DNA from 3 places in the Streptomyces sp. NPDC059816 genome. Region 3 is predicted to be linked to each of the others. Evidence: riboswitches for the same ligand, from Rfam matches in the RefSeq annotation. Region 3 holds a riboswitch; each other region holds the start of a gene.
What was found. Region 3 has a riboswitch for cobalamin ahead of metE (5-methyltetrahydropteroyltriglutamate--homocysteine S-methyltransferase). Riboswitches for the same ligand answer to the same signal wherever they lie in the genome.
Positions count from the first base shown of each region.

Region 1 (6,088 bases), on a different contig from region 3:
CGAAGGCCGCGCACGCCGCCGCGATCCGCAACAGCGCGCCGTCCCCGAGCCGCACCTCGGGCAGCAGGGCGCGGGCCGTGACGATCCGCTCGCGCAGCGCGGACTCGTCCCCCGCCCAGCGCTCGGCGAAGGCCCCGGGCGCGTCGTCGTAGGCGAGCCGCCGCTTGACGACCGCCACCCGCTGCTCCGGTTCCCGGGACGCGGTCACCTCCACGGTCAGACCGAACCGGTCCAACAACTGGGGGCGCAGCTCGCCCTCTTCCGGGTTCATCGTCCCGACCAGCAGGAACCGTGCCGCGTGCCGTACCGACACGCCCTCGCGCTCGACGTACGAGGCGCCCATCGCGGCGGCGTCCAGCAGCAGGTCCACCAGGTGGTCGTGGAGGAGGTTGACCTCGTCCACGTAGAGGATGCCGCGGTGGGCGTCGGCCAGCAGCCCCGGCTCGAACGCCTTCACCCCGTCGGCGAGGGCCCGTTCGATGTCCAGGGCGCCCACCAGCCGGTCCTCGGACGCGCCGACCGGGAGTTCCACCATGCGGGCGGGCCGGTCGGTGGCGGGGCCCGGCTCGTGGGGGCCGTCCGGGCAGCCCGGGTCGGGGGCGTGCGGCGCGCACGAGAAGCGGCAGCCGGTGACCGTCGCCACCTCGGGCAGCAGCGAGGCCAGGGCGCGGACCGCGGTGCTCTTGGCGGTGCCCTTCTCGCCGCGCACCAGGACGCCGCCGACCGCGGGTGACACCGCGTTCAGCAGCAGTGCGAGCCGGAGGTCGTCCTGGCCGACGATGGCGGTGAATGGATACGGGGTGGTCACCCGTGGCCCTCCCTGTCGATGGGGTCGATGGGGTCGATCGGGTTCCCGCGGGGCGCGGACGGTGTCCCGGGTGCATGGGCGTCGGCCCGCGTCCCCGCTTCGGTGTCCGTCGCCCCGTGGGCTCGGTGTGCTCCTGCGCCGGGCGCCCCGCGTCCGCGGGCCGCCGTGGCCGGTCCGCCGGCCGGGCGCCTCACGGGGCGCCCGGCGGAACGAAGGGCAGGCCGGGCGGCGGGCCCGAGACGATGAGGTCGCGCAGTGCGTCGGTGTCCGTGTGGTGTTCGATCAGATCGGCGAGGCGGTCGAGTTGCTCCTCGCGCAGCGCGGCGAACGAGGTGTCCGCCGCGGGGACGAAGCGGCGGCCGGCGCGCGCGGCGACCTCCCGCAGGAAGGCCCGCCGGAAGCCGTCCGACTCCAGCGAACCGTGCCAGTGGGTGCCCCACACGGAGCCCACCCGGCAGCCGTCGAGGAAGGGTTCCCCGCCCCGTACGTCGGCGACGCCGTGGTGGATCTCGTAGCCGTCGACCCGCTCGCCGAGCGCCGTGCCCGACGGCCGGGCGAGGGTCTTCTCGCGGGCGAACCGGATCCGTACCGGCAGCAGTCCCAGCCCGTCCACGGTGCCGGTGCGGGACTCGACCTCGTCCTCGATGCGTTCGCCCATCACCTGGAACCCGCCGCAGATCCCGAGCACGGGCCGGCCCTCGGCGGCCCGCCGCAGCAGCACCTCGGCGAGCCCCCGCTCCCGTAGCCAGCGCAGTGCGGCCACCGTCCCCCGGGTGCCGGGGACGATCACGAGGTCGGCGTCCGCCGCTTCCTCGGGCCGGTCGACGAAGCGCACCACGACGCCCGGTTCGGCGGCGAGCGCGTCCACGTCGGTGAAGTTGGACATCAACGGCACCGCGCACACCGCGATCCGCAGGACCTCCGCGCCGACCGGAGCAGCGGCCGAGGACTCGCGGACGGTGCCCCGCAGCGACACCCGCAGGCCGTCCTCCTCGTCGATGCCCAGCCCGTGCTGGAAGGGCAGCACCCCGTAGGTGGGGCGGCCGGTGAGGCTGCGGAGCATGTCGAGCCCCGGCTCCAGCAGCGAGACGTCGCCGCGGAACTTGTTCACCAGGTAGCCGGCGACGAGTTCCTGGTCCTCGGGGGCCAGCAGCGCGGTGGTGCCGAAGAACGAGGCGAACACCCCGCCGCGGTCGATGTCGCCGACGACGAGCACCGGCAGCCTCGCCGCCCGGGCGATCCCCATGTTGACGATGTCCGTGCGCCGCAGATTGATCTCGGCGGGGCTGCCAGCACCCTCGCAGACCACCACGTCGTGGGTGGCCCGCAGTTCCTCCAGACACTCCACGACGGTGCCTAGCAGCGCCTCGCGCCCCCCGGGCACCGGCTCGCCCTCGGTCGGCCCGCCGCGCGCGCCGAAGAAGCCGCGGGCGCTCATCTCGCCGACCGGGCGCCCCTTCAGCACGACCTGACTGGTGCGGTCGCCCCCCGGCTTCAGCAGCACCGGGTTCATCAACGCGCTGGGCTCCACCCCGGCGGCCTGGGCCTGCATGGCCTGGGCCCGGCCGATCTCGGCGCCGTCCCGGGTGACGAAGGAGTTGAGGGACATGTTCTGTCCCTTGAACGGCGCGACCTTCACGCCCTGGCGCGCCAGCCACCGGCAGATCCCGGCGGTCACCACGCTCTTGCCCGCGTCGGACGTCGTCCCCGCGACCAGCAGTCCGCCCCGCATCATCCCCGCTCCCGTCCGGTGCCCGTACCGGTGCGCCGGACGCGGCGGGCCGTGAGCAGCCCGCGCCCCGCCGCGCACACGGCCAACGTCAGCCAGCCCACCCGCCGCGACAGCCGTACCGCCCGTTCGACGTCCCCGAGCGCGACGGCCCGTCCGGCGCCGTTCAGCACCGGTCGGTGTTCGATCCGCCCGCCGTAGGACAGGGTGCCCCCGAGCCGGACGCCGAGGGCGCCGGCGAACGCGCTTTCGGCGACGCCCGCGTTGGGGCTCGGATGGCGTCCCGCATCGGCGCGCCAGGCCCGGGCCGAGGCCGCGGGGGCGCCGCCGGCCAGTACCGCGAGGGCACCGGTGAGTCGGGCCCCGGGCCAGCCCATGACGTCGTCGAGCCGCGCCGAGGCCCAGCCGAAGCGGCGGTGGCGCGGCGACTTGTGGCCGACCATGGCGTCCAGGGTGTTGACGGCCCGGAAGGCGACGAGTCCGGGCACCCCGCCGACGGCCCCCCACACCAGCGCGCCGACCACGGCGTCGGAGGTGTTCTCGGCGACCGACTCGACCACCGCGCGGGCGATCCCGTCGGCGTCCAGGGACCGCGGGTCGCGCCCGCACAGGTGCGGCAGCCGTGCGCGGGCCGCCGCCACCTCGCCCGCGGCGAGCGCGGCGCCGATCGCCCGGGCCTCCCGGCCCAGACTGGTCCCGCCGAGCACCGTCCAGGTGGCGGCGGCGGTCAGCGCGACGGACGCGGCGGGGGAGCGGTCGGCCGCGCGGGCGGCCAGCGCGGCAGCTGCCGTCACGCCCCCGGCGCACAGCGCGGTGTGCAGTGCGCCCCAGCCGCGGTGGTCGCGCCACAGCACGTGTTCGACGGCGCCCGCGGCACGACCGAAGGCAGCGACCGGGTGGCCCCGTCGGGGGTCACCGAACAACAGGTCGCCGATCAGTCCGGCGGTGGCGCCGTACGCGAAGGTTCGCCCGGCCCGCATCGGCTCAGTCCGCCGTGCCCCGGAGGACCTTCGAAGGGTGGAGGGGTCCCGCGCCGTGGCGTACGGGACCGGGAGACGGGCGCCCCGGCATCGTGGTGGTCCTCACTCAGGGTCCGCGCCCTGGGTCGACGGATACGTCGGCGAGAGTCTCCTGGCTCCCGGATCGGCGCTTCCCCCGGTCTTCCAGCCGCTGGGGCTGTGACGTCCGGTGTGGGGGAGCGCTCCCCGGTGACAGTGGCGGGACCGCGCCGGATTCGCACCGGCTTCCTCTGCTGCCGCCGTAATGGCTCGGGAAGTCCACCACGCCCCGAGAACACCCGTCAACCGCGCGCTGACCTGCGGCGGGGCAGTGTGTGAAGACCCACATGCGAACGGTCCGGCCGGTCACCGCGGGGGAGCGGTGACCGGCCGGACCGTCAGGACCCGTGCGGGTCCGGTGGATCAGGGGGTGATCAGGCGACGATCAGGTAGATGCCGTACGTGACGGCGGCCACGCACAGGGCGAAGCAGGCGTAGGCGCCGGTGGCGGCGACGGCCGCCGATCCGCCCTTGGGACCGCCCTCCGCGGCGAGCGCCGCCTCCCGCTTGGAGAGTCCGACGATGCCGAGGGTGAAGAGACCCACGAGAGCCACCGTGACCACGAGGCTGACGCCGAACACGGAGGCGAGTGCTGCCCAGTCGATATTCATGGAGGTTCCTTACACCTTGGCGGTCCGCGGCGCGGACTCCGTCGAGGGGTCCTGCTTCGCCGGGAGGGTGGCCGTGAGGTCACCCAGGGCGGTGGCGTCGGCGACCGGACCGGCCGGCGGCGGGGTCACCGCGGCGATGGCGGTGGTGACGACGCCCGCGGGCTCGTCGACGTCGTTGACGTTGGTGTGGTCGATGACCTCCCGGCGGGAGATCAGCCAGATCGCGGTCGACCCGGCGACGAGCAGCGCGCCCGTGACGGCGATGCCCCAGGGGCCCTGCTTGGTGAGCAGTTCCGCGAGCGCACCGACCACACCGGCGGCCGGCAGGGTCAGACCCCAGGCGACGAACATCCGGGTGGCGGTCGACCAGCGGACGACCCCGCCCTTGCGGCCGAGGCCCGCGCCCATCACGGCACCGGAGCAGGACTGCGTGGTGGAGAGCGAGAAGCCCAGGTGCGAGGAGGCCAGGATGACCGTCGCGGCACTGGTCTGGGCGGCGAAGCCCTGCGGGGGCTGGAGGTCGGTGAGACCGCGGCCCATCGTGCGGATGATGCGCCAGCCGCCGAGGTAGGTGCCGAGCGCGATGGCGATACCGGCGGAGGCGATGACCCAGACCGGCGGGTTCGACCCGGGAGCCAGGGCACCACCGGTGACCAGCGCCAGGGTGATGATGCCCATGGTCTTCTGCGCGTCGTTGGTGCCGTGCGCGAGGGAGACGAGTCCGGCCGAGGAGATCTGCCCGATGCGGTAGCCCTTGGAGGTCGACTTGTCGTCGGCCTTCTTGCCGATCTTGTAGGTCAGGCGGGTCGCGAGCATCGCGGCCAGACCGGCCACCAGCGGAGCGGCGACGGCGGGGATCAGGACCTTGGTGACGACGGTCGAGCCGTTCACCGAGTCCCAGCCGGCCGACATGACGGCGGCACCGATGAGGCCACCGAACAGGGCGTGCGAAGAGCTGGACGGCAGGCCCAGGAGCCACGTGAACAGGTTCCAGAGGATGGCGCCGACGAGCGCCGCGAAGATCACCTCTGGCTGTATGCCGTCTTCGTTGATCATGCCGCCCGAGATCGTCTTGGCGACCTCGACCGAAAGGAAGGCTCCGACCAGATTGAGCACGGCGGACATGGCCACCGCCGTCTTGGGCTTCATTGCGCCTGTCGAGATGGTCGTCGCCATCGCGTTGGCTGTGTCGTGGAAACCGTTCGTGAAATCGAACACGAGAGCGGTGACGATCACGATTCCGAGGAGGAGCGTGATGTTTTCCATTTACCCAGGCTTCTGTTGGACGACAGTGGCGGTTGGAACGTAGGCAACCTGAGTGAACGGAAGATGAACTGAGGCGGGCATCGCGGTGTCTCAATCTGGAGCAAGGCTATTCCGCATGGGGGGACCGGATGATCGGGCGGTGCCGCGAGGCCGGAACGGTGGGCTCCGGGGCTCCCGGCGCAAGCGGTTGCCGCACTCTGCCGGGGGGTCGGTTCACCACCTCATCCGACTGTACGACCCTCACTCCACCCGGCGACCCGACGATCCGCTTTGCCCCAAATAAGTAAGGAACATCACCCCACCCTCCCACCCGACGATCACACCCCGCCCGCACCCCCCGCCGCGGCGCGTCCCCGCTGGCCGCGGGCCCCGCCCACCCCGACACTGGGAGACGTGCGTACAGCCCGAGTGGCGGCCGCGGCCGCCACCGCCACCACAGCGACCACCGCCCTGCTGGCCCTGGCCGCGGGCCGCTTCGCCAGCAACGCCGCCCTCAGACCCCGTCCCGGCCACCCGCTGCCCACCGACCCCCGGCTCACCGTCCACACGGTCACCGCCGACCGGGTCACCCTCACCCGGGACCTCTCCAGCCTGCGCCCCGGCACCTACGGCCTCA
Region 1 is NZ_JBHWIQ010000002.1:23,522-29,609, reverse strand. Features, by position in the region: gene ACFV88_RS02745 (putative cobaltochelatase) at 1-808, opposite strand, end outside; gene ACFV88_RS02740 (cobyric acid synthase) at 999-2,540, opposite strand; gene ACFV88_RS02735 (cobalamin biosynthesis protein) at 2,540-3,517, opposite strand; cobalamin riboswitch at 3,662-3,788, opposite strand; gene ACFV88_RS02730 (hypothetical protein) at 3,970-4,206, opposite strand; gene ACFV88_RS02725 (anion permease) at 4,216-5,472, opposite strand; gene ACFV88_RS02720 (alpha/beta hydrolase family protein) at 5,866-6,088, shown strand, end outside.
Region 1: linked by a shared signal. The riboswitch ahead of ACFV88_RS02735 (cobalamin biosynthesis protein) and the one ahead of metE (5-methyltetrahydropteroyltriglutamate--homocysteine S-methyltransferase) in region 3 are both predicted to bind cobalamin.

Region 2 (6,088 bases), on a different contig from region 3:
CGAGGGGGATCGCGAGGTAGAGCGCGGCCTGACCGACGGGAATCGCGATCCGGCCGGTTCCCGAGGCGTACCCGCCGGGCACGAACGCCTCGACGAAGGCCGTGGCGGTGCTGGCGTACCAGGCGTCGGTGTCGTGCCGGACCAACTCGGCCGCGAACAGCAGTGCATGAGCGGCGATCAGCGCGATGGTGTTGATGCTCGTGGTGCGGTGGAGCCGTTCGAGGCGGGGGCCGGCCAGGGGCAGCCAGCTCGGGCGGGGGCCGGACAGCAGCAGTCCGAGGACCACGGTGCCCCAGGCCCACAGCAGCGCGGACCAGCCGAACGCCTGGCTGAGGAAGTACATCCAGAAGGCACCCGTGTCGGCCATGAACGGCATCACGGTGAGCGTGGACGAGGTCTCGGCCTCGATCCGGACGTAGAGCAGCACGAAGACGGCGCCCGTGACGAGGAGGGCGAGGGAGCCGTCGAGGACACCCGCCCGCAGGTCACCGCGGAGGGTCGCCCGGGGGCGGGGCGGCGCCGTCGACACGCCCGACGGTCCGGGGGGCGCACCTACGGCGGGAGAGGACTCGGAACCGGGCGCAGCACGGTCGTTTGTGGGGTTCACGGCGAGGGGCTCCGCTTCTGTCACGTGTCAATGAGGTCGTGCACGACCGGGTGGGGCCGGTCGCACACGTAGTCGGATGCGGAGGGCGGAAAGTTCCCGGGAGCGGGTAGTGACATGGGTCACGACACACGGTGTCCACAAACGGGGGCGATCGCGCCAACTGTCCGGTCAAAGCCCTTACCCGGGACCCGTATCCCACTGGCACCATGACTCTCATGGGAGCCGGAACCGCACTCCGCCTCACGCACGCGACGATCCTCGTCGCCGTGTGCGTCGTGGTGTCCGGGCTCGGCCACGCCCTGGCGTCGGGGGTCTCGCCCTCGTTCCAGGGGTATGCGGTCGCGGTTCCCCCGGTGTCACTGCTCGCCTGGCGACTGACCCGCAGGGAACGGTCCGCGGGCGCGGTGATCGGGGCGAGCGCCGGGGCCCAGGTCATGCTGCACGCACTGTTCGGTCTGACCCACGGCCCGGGCGGCACGGCACACGGGGTCCACACGGCCCATCCGCGCCCCGCCACCGCGGACGGCACGGGCCTGGCCGGGAGCACCGCACTCGCCCTCTTCCGTTCCCTGCGTGGCCTGTTCGACCTCTCTTCGGTCAGCTCGGGCATGGCCAGCGCGCACGTGCTCGCGGGTGCGGTGTGCGGCTGGTGGCTCTGGCGGGGGGAGCGCGCGCTCGCCCAACTCGGCCGGGCGCTGGCGCTGTTCCTCGGGGGCCTGCTGCGGTTCGCCGTGGCCGCCCTGTGCGGGGCGCAGGTCCTGCCGGTGGCGACTCCCGCCCCGGTCGAGCGTCGTGCGTCCGACCGCCTCCCGTCCCCGCTCGCCCTGTTGCGCGCGGCCCCTCGACGAGGACCCCCTCCTTTCGCGTCCTGAGGTTTTGTCCACTTATTTCACCTTTGACGGGTTAAATCCCGGACGCGAAGGGCGATTTGTCATGCCTTATTCACCTGGAGAAGGCGCACGATCCACCCGCAACGGCGCTGCCGCCGCCCGGCACGCGCACCGCGACGCGGAGATCACCACCTGGGCGCTGGCCGCCGGCCTCGGCGACCAGCGCGCCGCCGAACTCTTCGTCCACGCCACCTATGACGACGTACGGCGGTTCGTCGCCCATCTGACCACCGATGTCCCGGGTTCGGAGGATCTGGCCCAGGAAACCTTTCTGCGCGCACTGACCAGCCTCAGCGGATTCGCCGGACGGTCCTGCGCACGCACCTGGCTGCTGGCGATCGCCCGCCGGGTCGTCGTGGACCGGCTGCGCCGGGCCTCCGCACGGCCCAGGATCGCGGACAGCGCCGACTGGCTGACCGCCGCGGAGCGCGCGCAGCCCCGCCACCTCCCCGGCTTCGAGGAATCGGTGGCCTTCATGGACGCGCTCGACTCGCTGGAACCCGGACGGCGCCAGGCGTTCGCCCTGACCCGGCTCCTCGGCCTGTCCTACGCGGAGGCCGCGGAGGCCCTCGACTGCCCCGTGGGAACCATCCGCTCCCGGGTGGCACGTGCCCGTCGGGACCTGGCCGCCAGCTGGTTGGAGCAACCGAGCGGGGCCCCCGCCCTCGTGGCGGCCTGACCGCCGTCCCGGTGCGGGCGGCACTCACCGCCCGCACCGGGACCGGCCCGTTCCCGCGGCCCGTTCCCGCGGTCCGGGCGTGTGACCTGCGCAGCAACCGCGTCCCAGGCATGGGTTCCGGGCGCCGGGTCTGTCATGATGACGCGGAAAGGCGACGGCGGAACGAGGAAACCGGTGTGAATCCGGTGCGGTCCCGCCACTGTGATCGGCGAGCGAACCCCGAACGGCCCACTGCCCCTGTGCGGGTGGGAAGGGCGGGGCGAGCGGTGACCCGAGAGCCAGGAGACTCACGCGGTCGCCTCCTCGACAGAACTGGGGCGGATCTCCCCAGAGGGGAGCGTGAGTCGGGATGCCCGAAGGGCCGCTGGCCGACGATCCGGTGCCGTGCCGGGTCGTGGTGTGCCGGGACTGCTGCTGCGGCAGCGCGAAGGTGATCGGAGTCGATCACTCCGCGCAGGTGGCGCGGCTGCGCGAGGCGACCTCGGTGACGGTCGCCGCCTGCCTGGACGTCTGCGATCAGGCCAATGTGATCGTCGTCCGCCCGTCGGCCGCCGGACGCGCCGCCGGGGCACGTCCCGTCTGGCTCGGCCTCGTCAACGACTCCGACGCCACCGAGGACATCGTCTCCTGGGTCCGCGCCGGCGGCCCGGGGGTCGCCGCACCACCGGACGTCCTCGACCTCTACGTCTTCACCCCGCCGCGGCGGGTCCGTACCGCGCAGTCCGACGCGACGCACTGAACCAACGAACCGATCGCGGGCGGCGCCGTGCCGTCCGCGGTGAGAGGACCGACCACACCATGGCCAGACGCTCCGTCGCCCTGCTTGCCGCAGCCGCCTTCCTGATAGCGGGTTGCGGTGGCGGTGGCACCGACGAGAAGACCGACGGCGCGGCCTCCGCGCCCGAGGGCTTCCCGGTCACCGTCACCAACTGCGGCGTGAAGACGACGTACCAGCGTCCCCCGCAGCGGGCGGTCTCCCTGAACCAGCACGCCACCGAAGTGCTGTTGGCGCTCGGACTGGAGAAGTCCATGGTGGGCACCGCCTACTTGGACGACAAGATCCTGCCCGAGTACGCGGACGCCTACCAGGGCATCAAGGTCCTCGCGGACGAGTACCCGTCCTTCGAGGCGTTGCTCGCCGCCGAACCCGACTTCGCCTACGCGGGGTTCGCGAGCACCTTCGACGAGCAGGAGGGCCGCAGCCGCGCCGCGCTGACCAAGGCGGGCGTCAACTCCTACCTCAATGTGGAGGAGTGCCCCAAGGGGCCGGTGACGATGGACCTGATCGAGACGGAACTCCGCTCGATCGGAAAGATCTTCGGGGTGAAGGACCGCGCCGAACGCGAGGTCAAGAAGGTCCGCACGACGCTGAGCGGTGTCGAGGGCAAGCTCAAGGGCGTCGACCCGGTCGAGGTGTTCGTCTACGACAGCGGCGACAAGACGGCGTTCACCGCGGGCGGTGCCGGCATCGGCAACGAGATGATCAAGGAGGCGGGCGGCCGGAACCAGTTCGACGACCTGGACAAGCAGTTCGGCGACGTCTCGTTCGAGCAGGTCGCCGAACGGGCACCGGAGGCCATCGTCATCTACGACTACGGGGACAAGACCGTCGCCGACAAGAAGAAGTTCCTCCTCGCGCACCCCGCGTTGAAGGACGTCCCGGCGATCAAGAACAAGCGGTTCGCGGTGCTGCCGCTGTCCTCGACGGTGCTCGGCGTCCGGGTGCCCACCGGGGTGTCGGACCTCGCGCGTCAGCTGCACCCGGACCGCTTCCAGTGACCGGCGCGCCCCGGACGGCCGGGGCCGGTGCGCTGCACACCACCCGACGGGACCCGGCCCCGTCGCCCGACTCGTCGGAGCTTCGGACGGGTCGGGCCAAGCCGCCGTACGTGCTGGTCCTCGTCCTGCTGGCCGCCCTGGTGGCGGTGGCGGGGACGGCGGGCATCGCCGTCGGCTCGGTCAACGTCCCCGCGGGTCAGGTCTGGAGCATCCTGCTGCACCGGGTGCACCCCGGACTCGCCGAGACGACCTGGACCCCGGTGCGGGAGACGATCGTCATGGACGTGCGGCTGCCGCGCGTCCTGCTGTGCGCGGTGGTCGGTGCCGGACTCGCCGTCGCCGGAACCGCGCTCCAGGCCCTGGTCCGCAATCCGCTGGCCGATCCGATGCTGCTCGGGGTCTCCTCGGGCGCCTCGGTCGGTGCGGTGAGCGTCCTGGTGTTCAACCTGACGGCGTTCGGCCTGGTGACCCTGCCGCTGGCGGCGTTCTGCGGGGCGCTCGCCGCGCTGATCGCGGTGTACTTCCTCGCCCGGTCGGGCGGGCGGATGACCACCATCCGCCTGGTGCTCGCGGGCGTCGCCACCGCCGAGGTGCTGTCGGCGCTCGCCAGCTTCCTCATCGTCACCTCCAACGACCCGCACAAGACGCAGTCGGCGCTGCGCTGGATGCTCGGCGGGCTCGCCGGGACCACGTGGTCGATGCTGTGGATACCGGCCGTGGTCGTGCTCGCCGGCACGGTGGTGCTGCTCGGGGTGAGCCGCCCGTTGAACCTGCTGCTGGCCGGCGAGGAGGCGGCGACCGCGCTCGGGCTCGACGTGCACCGCTTCCGAGCGGCCATGTTCACCGTCGTCGCGCTGATGATCGGCACCATCGTCGCGGTCAGCGGTCAGATCGGCTTCGTCGGCCTCATCATGCCGCACATCGTGCGGCTGCTGGTGGGCGCCGACCACCGCCGGGCCCTGCCCGCCGCCGCGCTGCTGGGGGCGGCGTTCCTCATCGCCGCGGACCTCGCGGCACGGACCCTGATGAGCCCCGAGGAGGTCCCGGTCGGCATTCTCACCGCACTGGTCGGCGGCCCCTTCTTCCTGTGGCTGATGCGACGGAGGACGTCATGACGGCGCCGATCGAGAAGGAGGGTGCGCGGCTGCCCGGCACGGCCGCGCCCGGCGCACTGGACATCGAGGACGTGACGGTCGCCGTGGGCGGCCGGGCGCTGGTCACCGGAGTGTCCCTCCAGGTGGCCCCGGGTGAGGTGGTCGGACTCGCGGGACCCAACGGCGCGGGGAAGTCCACCCTGCTGCGCACGGTGTACCGCACGCTGCGGCCCACCTCGGGGCGGGTGCTGCTGGACGGCGAGGACGTGTGGCGACTGCCCGGCAAGCGACTGGCGAGGCAGCTGGCCGCCGTGCTCCAGGAGAGCGCGGGGGACTTCGAACTCACCGTGTACGACGTGGTGGCGATGGGGCGCACCCCGCACAAACGGGCCTTCGCCGGCGATGACGCCGACGACCGGGCGGTCATCGCCTCGGCACTGGCCCGCCTCGACGTGGACGCGCTCGCGCAGGCCCCCTTCAACCGGCTGTCCGGCGGGGAGAAGCAGCGCGTCCTGATCGCCCGCGCCCTCGCCCAGCAGGCCGGCACGATGGTGCTGGACGAGCCGACCAACCACCTGGACCTGCGCCACCAGCTGGACGTGCTGCGGCTGGTGCGGCAACTCGGCGTCACCACGGTCGTCGCCCTGCACGACCTGAACCTCGCCGCCGCCTTCTGCGACCGGCTCTGCGTGCTCGCGGCCGGTCGGGTCGTCGCGCTGGGCCCGCCGGCGGAGGTCCTCACCCGGGAGTTGCTGTCCGAGGTGTACCGGGTGGAGGCCGAGGTCGACCGGCATCCGGTCACCGGGGTCCCGCACATCACCCTGGTGACCGGGGACGAGGGTCCGACGCGGGCGTTCCGCCCGTGACGGGCTCCCCGCCTCCGGTCGGGCACCGCCGGGCGGACGAGCGCCCGAACGCCGTGGACCCCGGCGACCCCGGCGAGGCGACGGCCCCGCCGGCCGAGGTCGCCGCGGCCCTGCGCGACGTGGCGGAACTCGGCGGCTTCTTCTCGGTGCGGGTGGGCGGACCCGACGCCGGC
Region 2 is NZ_JBHWIQ010000023.1:82,565-88,652, reverse strand. Features, by position in the region: gene ACFV88_RS26940 (ferric reductase-like transmembrane domain-containing protein) at 1-631, opposite strand, end outside; gene ACFV88_RS26935 (hypothetical protein) at 823-1,479, shown strand; gene ACFV88_RS26930 (sigma-70 family RNA polymerase sigma factor) at 1,541-2,176, shown strand; cobalamin riboswitch at 2,338-2,465, shown strand; gene ACFV88_RS26925 ((2Fe-2S) ferredoxin domain-containing protein) at 2,526-2,915, shown strand; gene ACFV88_RS26920 (ABC transporter substrate-binding protein) at 2,975-3,955, shown strand; gene ACFV88_RS26915 (FecCD family ABC transporter permease) at 4,066-5,070, shown strand; gene ACFV88_RS26910 (ABC transporter ATP-binding protein) at 5,067-5,915, shown strand; gene ACFV88_RS26905 ((2Fe-2S)-binding protein) at 5,969-6,088, shown strand, end outside.
Region 2: linked by a shared signal. The riboswitch ahead of ACFV88_RS26925 ((2Fe-2S) ferredoxin domain-containing protein) and the one ahead of metE (5-methyltetrahydropteroyltriglutamate--homocysteine S-methyltransferase) in region 3 are both predicted to bind cobalamin.

Region 3 (6,088 bases):
CGCCGGATGCAGCACGAACTGGCGGAGGTGATCGCACGGTACGAGGCCCGGGGCGACGCCCGCCGCACCGAAGCCCACCGGACGGAAGCCGCGGGGCCGGTCGCCGCCCACGTGCAGATCTACGCCACCTCCGAAGCACCCCGGACGACGAACGCACGCGGTGTCGGCCCGACGGACGGCTCGACGGACGGGGCGGGAGACGAGGCGGGAGACGGGGCGACGGGAACGGAGGGGGCCGGGTGAGCGACGACGGATCCGGTCACGGCCGTGCAGGGCTGGAACCAGGAACCCCGACCGCGGGGATCGCCCGTCCGTGCGTCACCCACCCGACCGAAGCGGAACGGGACGGGCGACCCGTCTACCGCGACGCCAACGTGCTGCGCTGGCTCGGTGCGTACACCGCCTCGGTGACCGGCGACGTCGCCTACTACTTCGTCCTCACCTGGGCGGCCTCACGGGTCGCGGGCGCCGCCCAGGTGGGCCTGGTCCTGGCGGTGGGCGCCGCGCCCCGGGCCGTCCTGATGCTGGGCGGCGGCGTCCTGGCCGACCGGTTCGGACCCCGCCGCGTACTCATCGCCAGCGACGCCGTCCGCAGTGCGATGGTCGCCGCCGTTGCCCTGGTGACCTGGATCGCCGGGCCCGGTCTGTGGTCCCTGTGCCTGCTCGCCCTGGCCTTCGGGATCGTCGACGCCGTGTTCATGCCCGCGGTCGGCGCGCTGCCCCCGCGCATCGCCCCGGTCGCCCAGCTGGCCCGGGTGCAGGCCCTGCGGGGGCTCGCCGTGCGACTCGGGAACGCGGTGGGCCCGCTGATCGCGGCGGCCGTGGTGGCCGTCGGCGGCGCGGCGGCCGGGTTCGCGGTGGCGGGAGTGCTGTTCGTGGTGTCGCTGGTGCTGATCGTCCTGGTGCGGATCGCGCCCCTGGCGCCCTCCCCGGCCGGTGGGCCGTCCGGACGGGACCGTCCGGCCACCACCTTCCGGGACGACCTCCGCGAGGGGTGGCAACTGCTGCGCGGTGACCGGCGGTTGGCGCGCCTGGTCACCGTTCTCGCCCTCGGCGAGATGTGCTTCAGCGGCCCGCTCGCCGCCGGCCTCGTCCTGTTCACCCAGGACCGGGGCTGGGGGCCCGCCGAACTGGGCGGCCTCCTGGCGGCGTTCAGCATCGGCGGGGCGGCGACGGGACTGGTGTTGGCCACCGTCTCCCGGGTTCCCCGCGCACCCGCCGTCATGGCCACGGCGCTCCTGCTCTGCGGGCTGGCCGTGGCGGCCTTGGGCCGGACGCAGACCACGTCGACCGCACTGCTGTGCTGCGGCCTGGTGGGTGCGGCGTCCGGTACCGCGGGAACACTCGCGCACACGTTGGTGCAACGGGCCACCGAACCGCGGTACCTCGGACGGATCACCTCCGTCACGACCCTGTGCACCCTCGGACTCGCGCCCGCCCTCTACCCCCTGGCGGGTGTCGTCACCGCACGGTGGGGCACCGGTGCGTTCTTCCTCGGCTGCGGGGCCGTCTGCATCGCCGCGGTGGCGCTGTCGCTCACCGCGCCGGTGCGGCGCGCGGAGCTATGACCGCGCGCCGCACCGGGACCCGCCCGGACGACGGGTGCGCCCGGAGTCAGACGCCGTCGTTCGCCGCGGCGCCGTCGGTCGGGGAGAACTCCCCGGCGAACGCAGCCGCCATCCGCAGCTGAGGGGCCGCCTCGGCGTCCCGCCCCTGACGCTCCAGCGTCCGGCCCAGCATCAGCCGCGCGTAACCCTCGACGGGGTCCCGCTCCAGGACCGCGCGAAGCTGCTCCTCCGCCCGACCCAGCTGGGCGGAGTGGTAGTAGGCACGGGCGAGCAACAGACGCGGGGCGACCTGCTCCGGCTCCTCCTCGACCAGACCGCCCAGGATGCGTGCGGCCGTCAGGTACTCCTTGGAGTCGAAGAACATGCGGGCCCGGTCCCAGCGCTCCGCCGCCGTGCCGAACTCGTAGTACGCCGTGCTCACCATGACCTCCTTCGACGATGTGACACCCGGCCCAACCGGGTCGGACGGGTGGATATTCCCCGAGCCCCCGGGCCCGCGGGCGTCTCACCTCACCATCCGAAATGTGGGCGGCACTGTCCGAACCCGGACGGTCCCTCTAAGCTGATCGGTGCAGCTGGTTCGCCCTGTCCGCCAGACAGACGCGTCGCAAGAGGGAACCCGGTGGGAATCCGGGACTGCCCCGCAGCGGTGAGTGGGAACGACCGCCGTCATACGCACTGGATCCGGGCAACGGATCTGGGAAGCGACGGCCAGTAGGTGTCCGTTTCGACGGATGTGCCCGCGAGTCCGAAGACCTGCCCGCTGCCCGTGCGCGACCGATCGCGCACGGCATCCCGGTGACCTCGTGGGCGGGTCGGAGGAACCTCGGACAACCGTCCGGGGAGTACACACCAGACGGACCGCTGCGCCCCGCGCGCACCACCGGACCCGTCAGGTCTGTCGTCCCTTCGCGTCCTCGTCCCGTCCCCGGGATGCTCAGGACACATCTCGCGAAGGAGAGTTCCGTGACAGCCCAGCCCGCAGCCGCGGCAGCACGAGCCACCGTGTACGGCTACCCCCGCCAGGGCCAGCACCGGGAACTGAAGAAGGCCGTCGAGGGTTACTGGAAGGGCCGCGTCACCGCCGACACCCTCCGTCAGACCGCCGCCGACCTCCGTCGGACGAACTGGCGACGACTGGCCGACGCCGGCGTCCACGAAGTGCCGACCGGCGACTTCTCGTACTACGACCACGTGCTGGACACCAGCGTCATGGTCGGCGCCGTCCCCGAACGGCACCGCGGTGCCCACACGGCGGATCTGCTGGACGGCTACTTCGCCATGGCGCGCGGCACCCAGGACGTGGCGCCGCTGGAGATGACCAAGTGGTTCGACACCAACTACCACTACCTGGTCCCCGAACTCGGCCCCGACACCGTCTTCCGGGCCGACTCGACCAAGCAGGTCCGTGAACTGAAGGAAGCCCTCGCCCTCGGGCTGACCGCCCGCCCGGTCCTCGTCGGCCCCGTGACCTATCTGCTGCTGGCCAAGCCCGCACCCGGCGTCGCCCCCGACTTCGAGCCGCTGACCCTGCTGGACCGGCTGCTGCCCGTGTACGCCGAGGTCCTCGCCGACCTGCGTGCCGCCGGCGCCGAATGGGTCCAACTCGACGAACCGGCCCTGGTCCAGGACCGCACCCCGGCCGACCTGAACGCCGCCGCCCGCGCCTACCGCGACCTCGGCGCAGTCACCGCACGGCCCAAGCTGCTGGTCGCCTCGTACTTCGACCGCCTCGGCGACGCCCTGCCCGTCCTCGCCAAGGCTCCCGTCGAGGGCCTCGCACTCGACTTCACGGAGCGCGCCGCCAAAAACCTCGACGACCTCGCCGCCGTCGGTGGCCTGCGGGGCAAGCGCCTGGTCGCGGGGGTGGTCAACGGCCGCAACATCTGGATCAACGACTACGAGAAGTCCCTCGCCACCCTCGGCACCCTGCTCGGCCTCGCCGACCGGGTGGACGTGGCCGCTTCCTGCTCCCTGCTCCACGTCCCGCTGGACGCCACCGCCGAACGGGACGTCGACCCGCAGATCGCCCGCTGGCTCGCCTTCGCCCAGCAGAAGACCGCCGAGATCGTCACCCTGGCCAAGGGACTCGCCCAGGGCACCGGCGCCATCACCGCGGAACTCGCGGCCAACCGGGCCGACCTGGCCTCCCGCGCGGGGTCCCCCCTCACCCACGACCCGGCGGTCCGGGCCCGCACCGCCGCCGTCACCGACGCCGACGGCCGCCGCTCCCTGCCCTACGCCGAGCGCACCGCCGCCCAGCGGTCCCACCTGGGCCTGCCGCTGCTGCCCACCACCACCATCGGCTCCTTCCCGCAGACCAACGAACTGCGCACCGCGCGCGCCGACCTACGGGCGCGACGCCTGGACACCGCCGGGTACGAGGAGCGCATCAAGGACGAGATCCGGGAGGTCATCGCCTTCCAGGAGAAGGCGGGCATCGACGTACTGGTGCACGGCGAGCCCGAACGCAACGACATGGTGCAGTACTTCGCCGAACAGCTCACCGGCTACCTCGCCACCCAACACGGCTGGGTCCAGTCCTACGGCACCCGTTACGTCCGGCCGCCGGTGCTGGCCGGGGACATCTCCCGACCCGAGCCGATGACCGTCCGCTGGACCGCCTACGCCCAGTCGCTCACCGAACGGCCCGTCAAGGGCATGCTGACCGGTCCGGTCACCATGCTCGCCTGGTCCTTCGTCCGCGACGACCAGCCCCTCGGCGACACCGCCCGCCAGGTCGCCCTCGCCCTGCGCGACGAGGTCAACGACCTCGAAGCCGCCGGGACCTCCGTCATCCAGGTCGACGAACCCGCACTCCGGGAGACCCTGCCGCTGCGCTCCGCCGACCACGCGGACTACCTGGACTGGGCCACGGAGTCGTTCCGCCTCACCACCAGCGGGGTGCGTCCGGCCACCCAGATCCACACCCACATGTGCTACGCCGAGTTCGGTGACATCGTCCAGGCGATCGACGACCTCGACGCCGACGTCATCAGCCTGGAGGCCGCGCGTTCCCACATGCAGGTCGCACGTGAACTCGCCGCCCACGGCTATCCGCGCGAGGCGGGACCCGGCGTGTACGACATCCACTCCCCGCGGGTGCCCAGCGCGCAGGAAGCGGTCGCCCTGCTGCGCAAGGGACTTGAGGCCATCCCGGCCGAACGTCTCTGGGTCAACCCCGACTGCGGACTGAAGACCCGCGGTTGGCCCGAGACCCGGGCCTCCCTGGAAAACCTGGTCGCCGCAGCCCGCGAGGTCCGCTCCGGTCTCACGTCCCGCAACGCCTGACGCCACCGGTCGGGGGCGGACACCCGCCCCCGACCGAGGGCCCCCATGCATCCGGCCGAGACGCTCAGCCCGGCCCGCCTGGCCCCGCCCCGGCCCCGAACCCGGACGGCGGGGAGTCCGGCGGCGCACCGTCGCGGGGCGCGGCGAAGCGCACCGGGGCCTGGAAGCGGGCCTTGCGGGCCGCTCGACGGAACACCGTCAGCACCACCGGACCCGCGAGGACGATGCACACGAAGTTGGTGACGGCCCGCCCGGTGTCCCAGCCCAGCGACGTCGCGAGGTCGAAGGCGACGTAACGCTGCCACTGCTCGGTGAAGGGGAGGCCGGGCAGGTAGGCGATCGAACTGCCCGGGTCCAGGGAGAACGGCCAGAAGGACAGGTTGAGCAGGAAGCCGAAGAGGTAGCCGGAGAAGGAGCCGTAGACGGCGAGCAACAGCACCTCCCGACGTCCGGTGGCCTTCGGCAGGAGCCCCGCGAGCATGCCCACGAAGGCGCAGCCGAACATCTGGTACGGCATCCACGGGCCGACGCCACCGGTGATCAGCGCGGACGCGAACAGCGAGGTGCAGCCCAGCGCGAAGCCGAACCCGGGTCCGTAGACGCGGCCCGCCAGGACGAGGACGAAGAACACCGTCTCGATGCCGGCGGTGCCCGCACCGAGGGGACGCAGAGCGGCGTTCACGGCGGAGAGCACCCCGAGCATGGCGAGGGCCTTGGAGCTGATGCCGCCCTCGGCTATCTCCGAGATCACCACGCTCAGCACCAGGACGAGCAGCATCCCGAAGATCAGGGGCGGCGCGTAGTGCGAGGCGAAGGCACCGGGGGCGACGAGGAAGGGCCAGAAGAACGCGACCACGCCGAGGAGGGCCGCCAGGGTGATGACCACCGCGGCGCGGGGACGGATGCGGATCGCGGTCGTGGCGTCGGGGAGGGTCATGAACCCGCCCTGCCGGTGAGCGCCCCCGCGACCTGCGCGACGGTGAGGTAGGGGAGCGGCGCGAGGATCTTCGCGACCTGGGGGGCGAAGACGGGGGAGGCGACGATGACCTCCGGGGTGGGTCCGTCGGCGACGACCTCGCCCTCGGCCATCACCACGACCCGGTCGGCGGCCCGGGCCACGAACTCCACGTCGTGGGTGGAGATCACCACGGCGCGCCCCTCGGCCGCGAGCTCGTCGACGATGCGGATGAGTTGGCCCTTGGCCCGGTAGTCGAGTCCCCGCGTCGGCT
Region 3 is NZ_JBHWIQ010000032.1:8,807-14,894, forward strand. Features, by position in the region: gene ACFV88_RS31160 (winged helix-turn-helix domain-containing protein) at 1-243, shown strand, start outside; gene ACFV88_RS31165 (MFS transporter) at 240-1,568, shown strand; gene ACFV88_RS31170 (tetratricopeptide repeat protein) at 1,615-1,992, opposite strand; cobalamin riboswitch at 2,128-2,347, shown strand; gene metE (5-methyltetrahydropteroyltriglutamate--homocysteine S-methyltransferase) at 2,535-4,859, shown strand; gene ACFV88_RS31180 (ECF transporter S component) at 4,924-5,796, opposite strand; gene ACFV88_RS31185 (ABC transporter ATP-binding protein) at 5,793-6,088, opposite strand, start outside.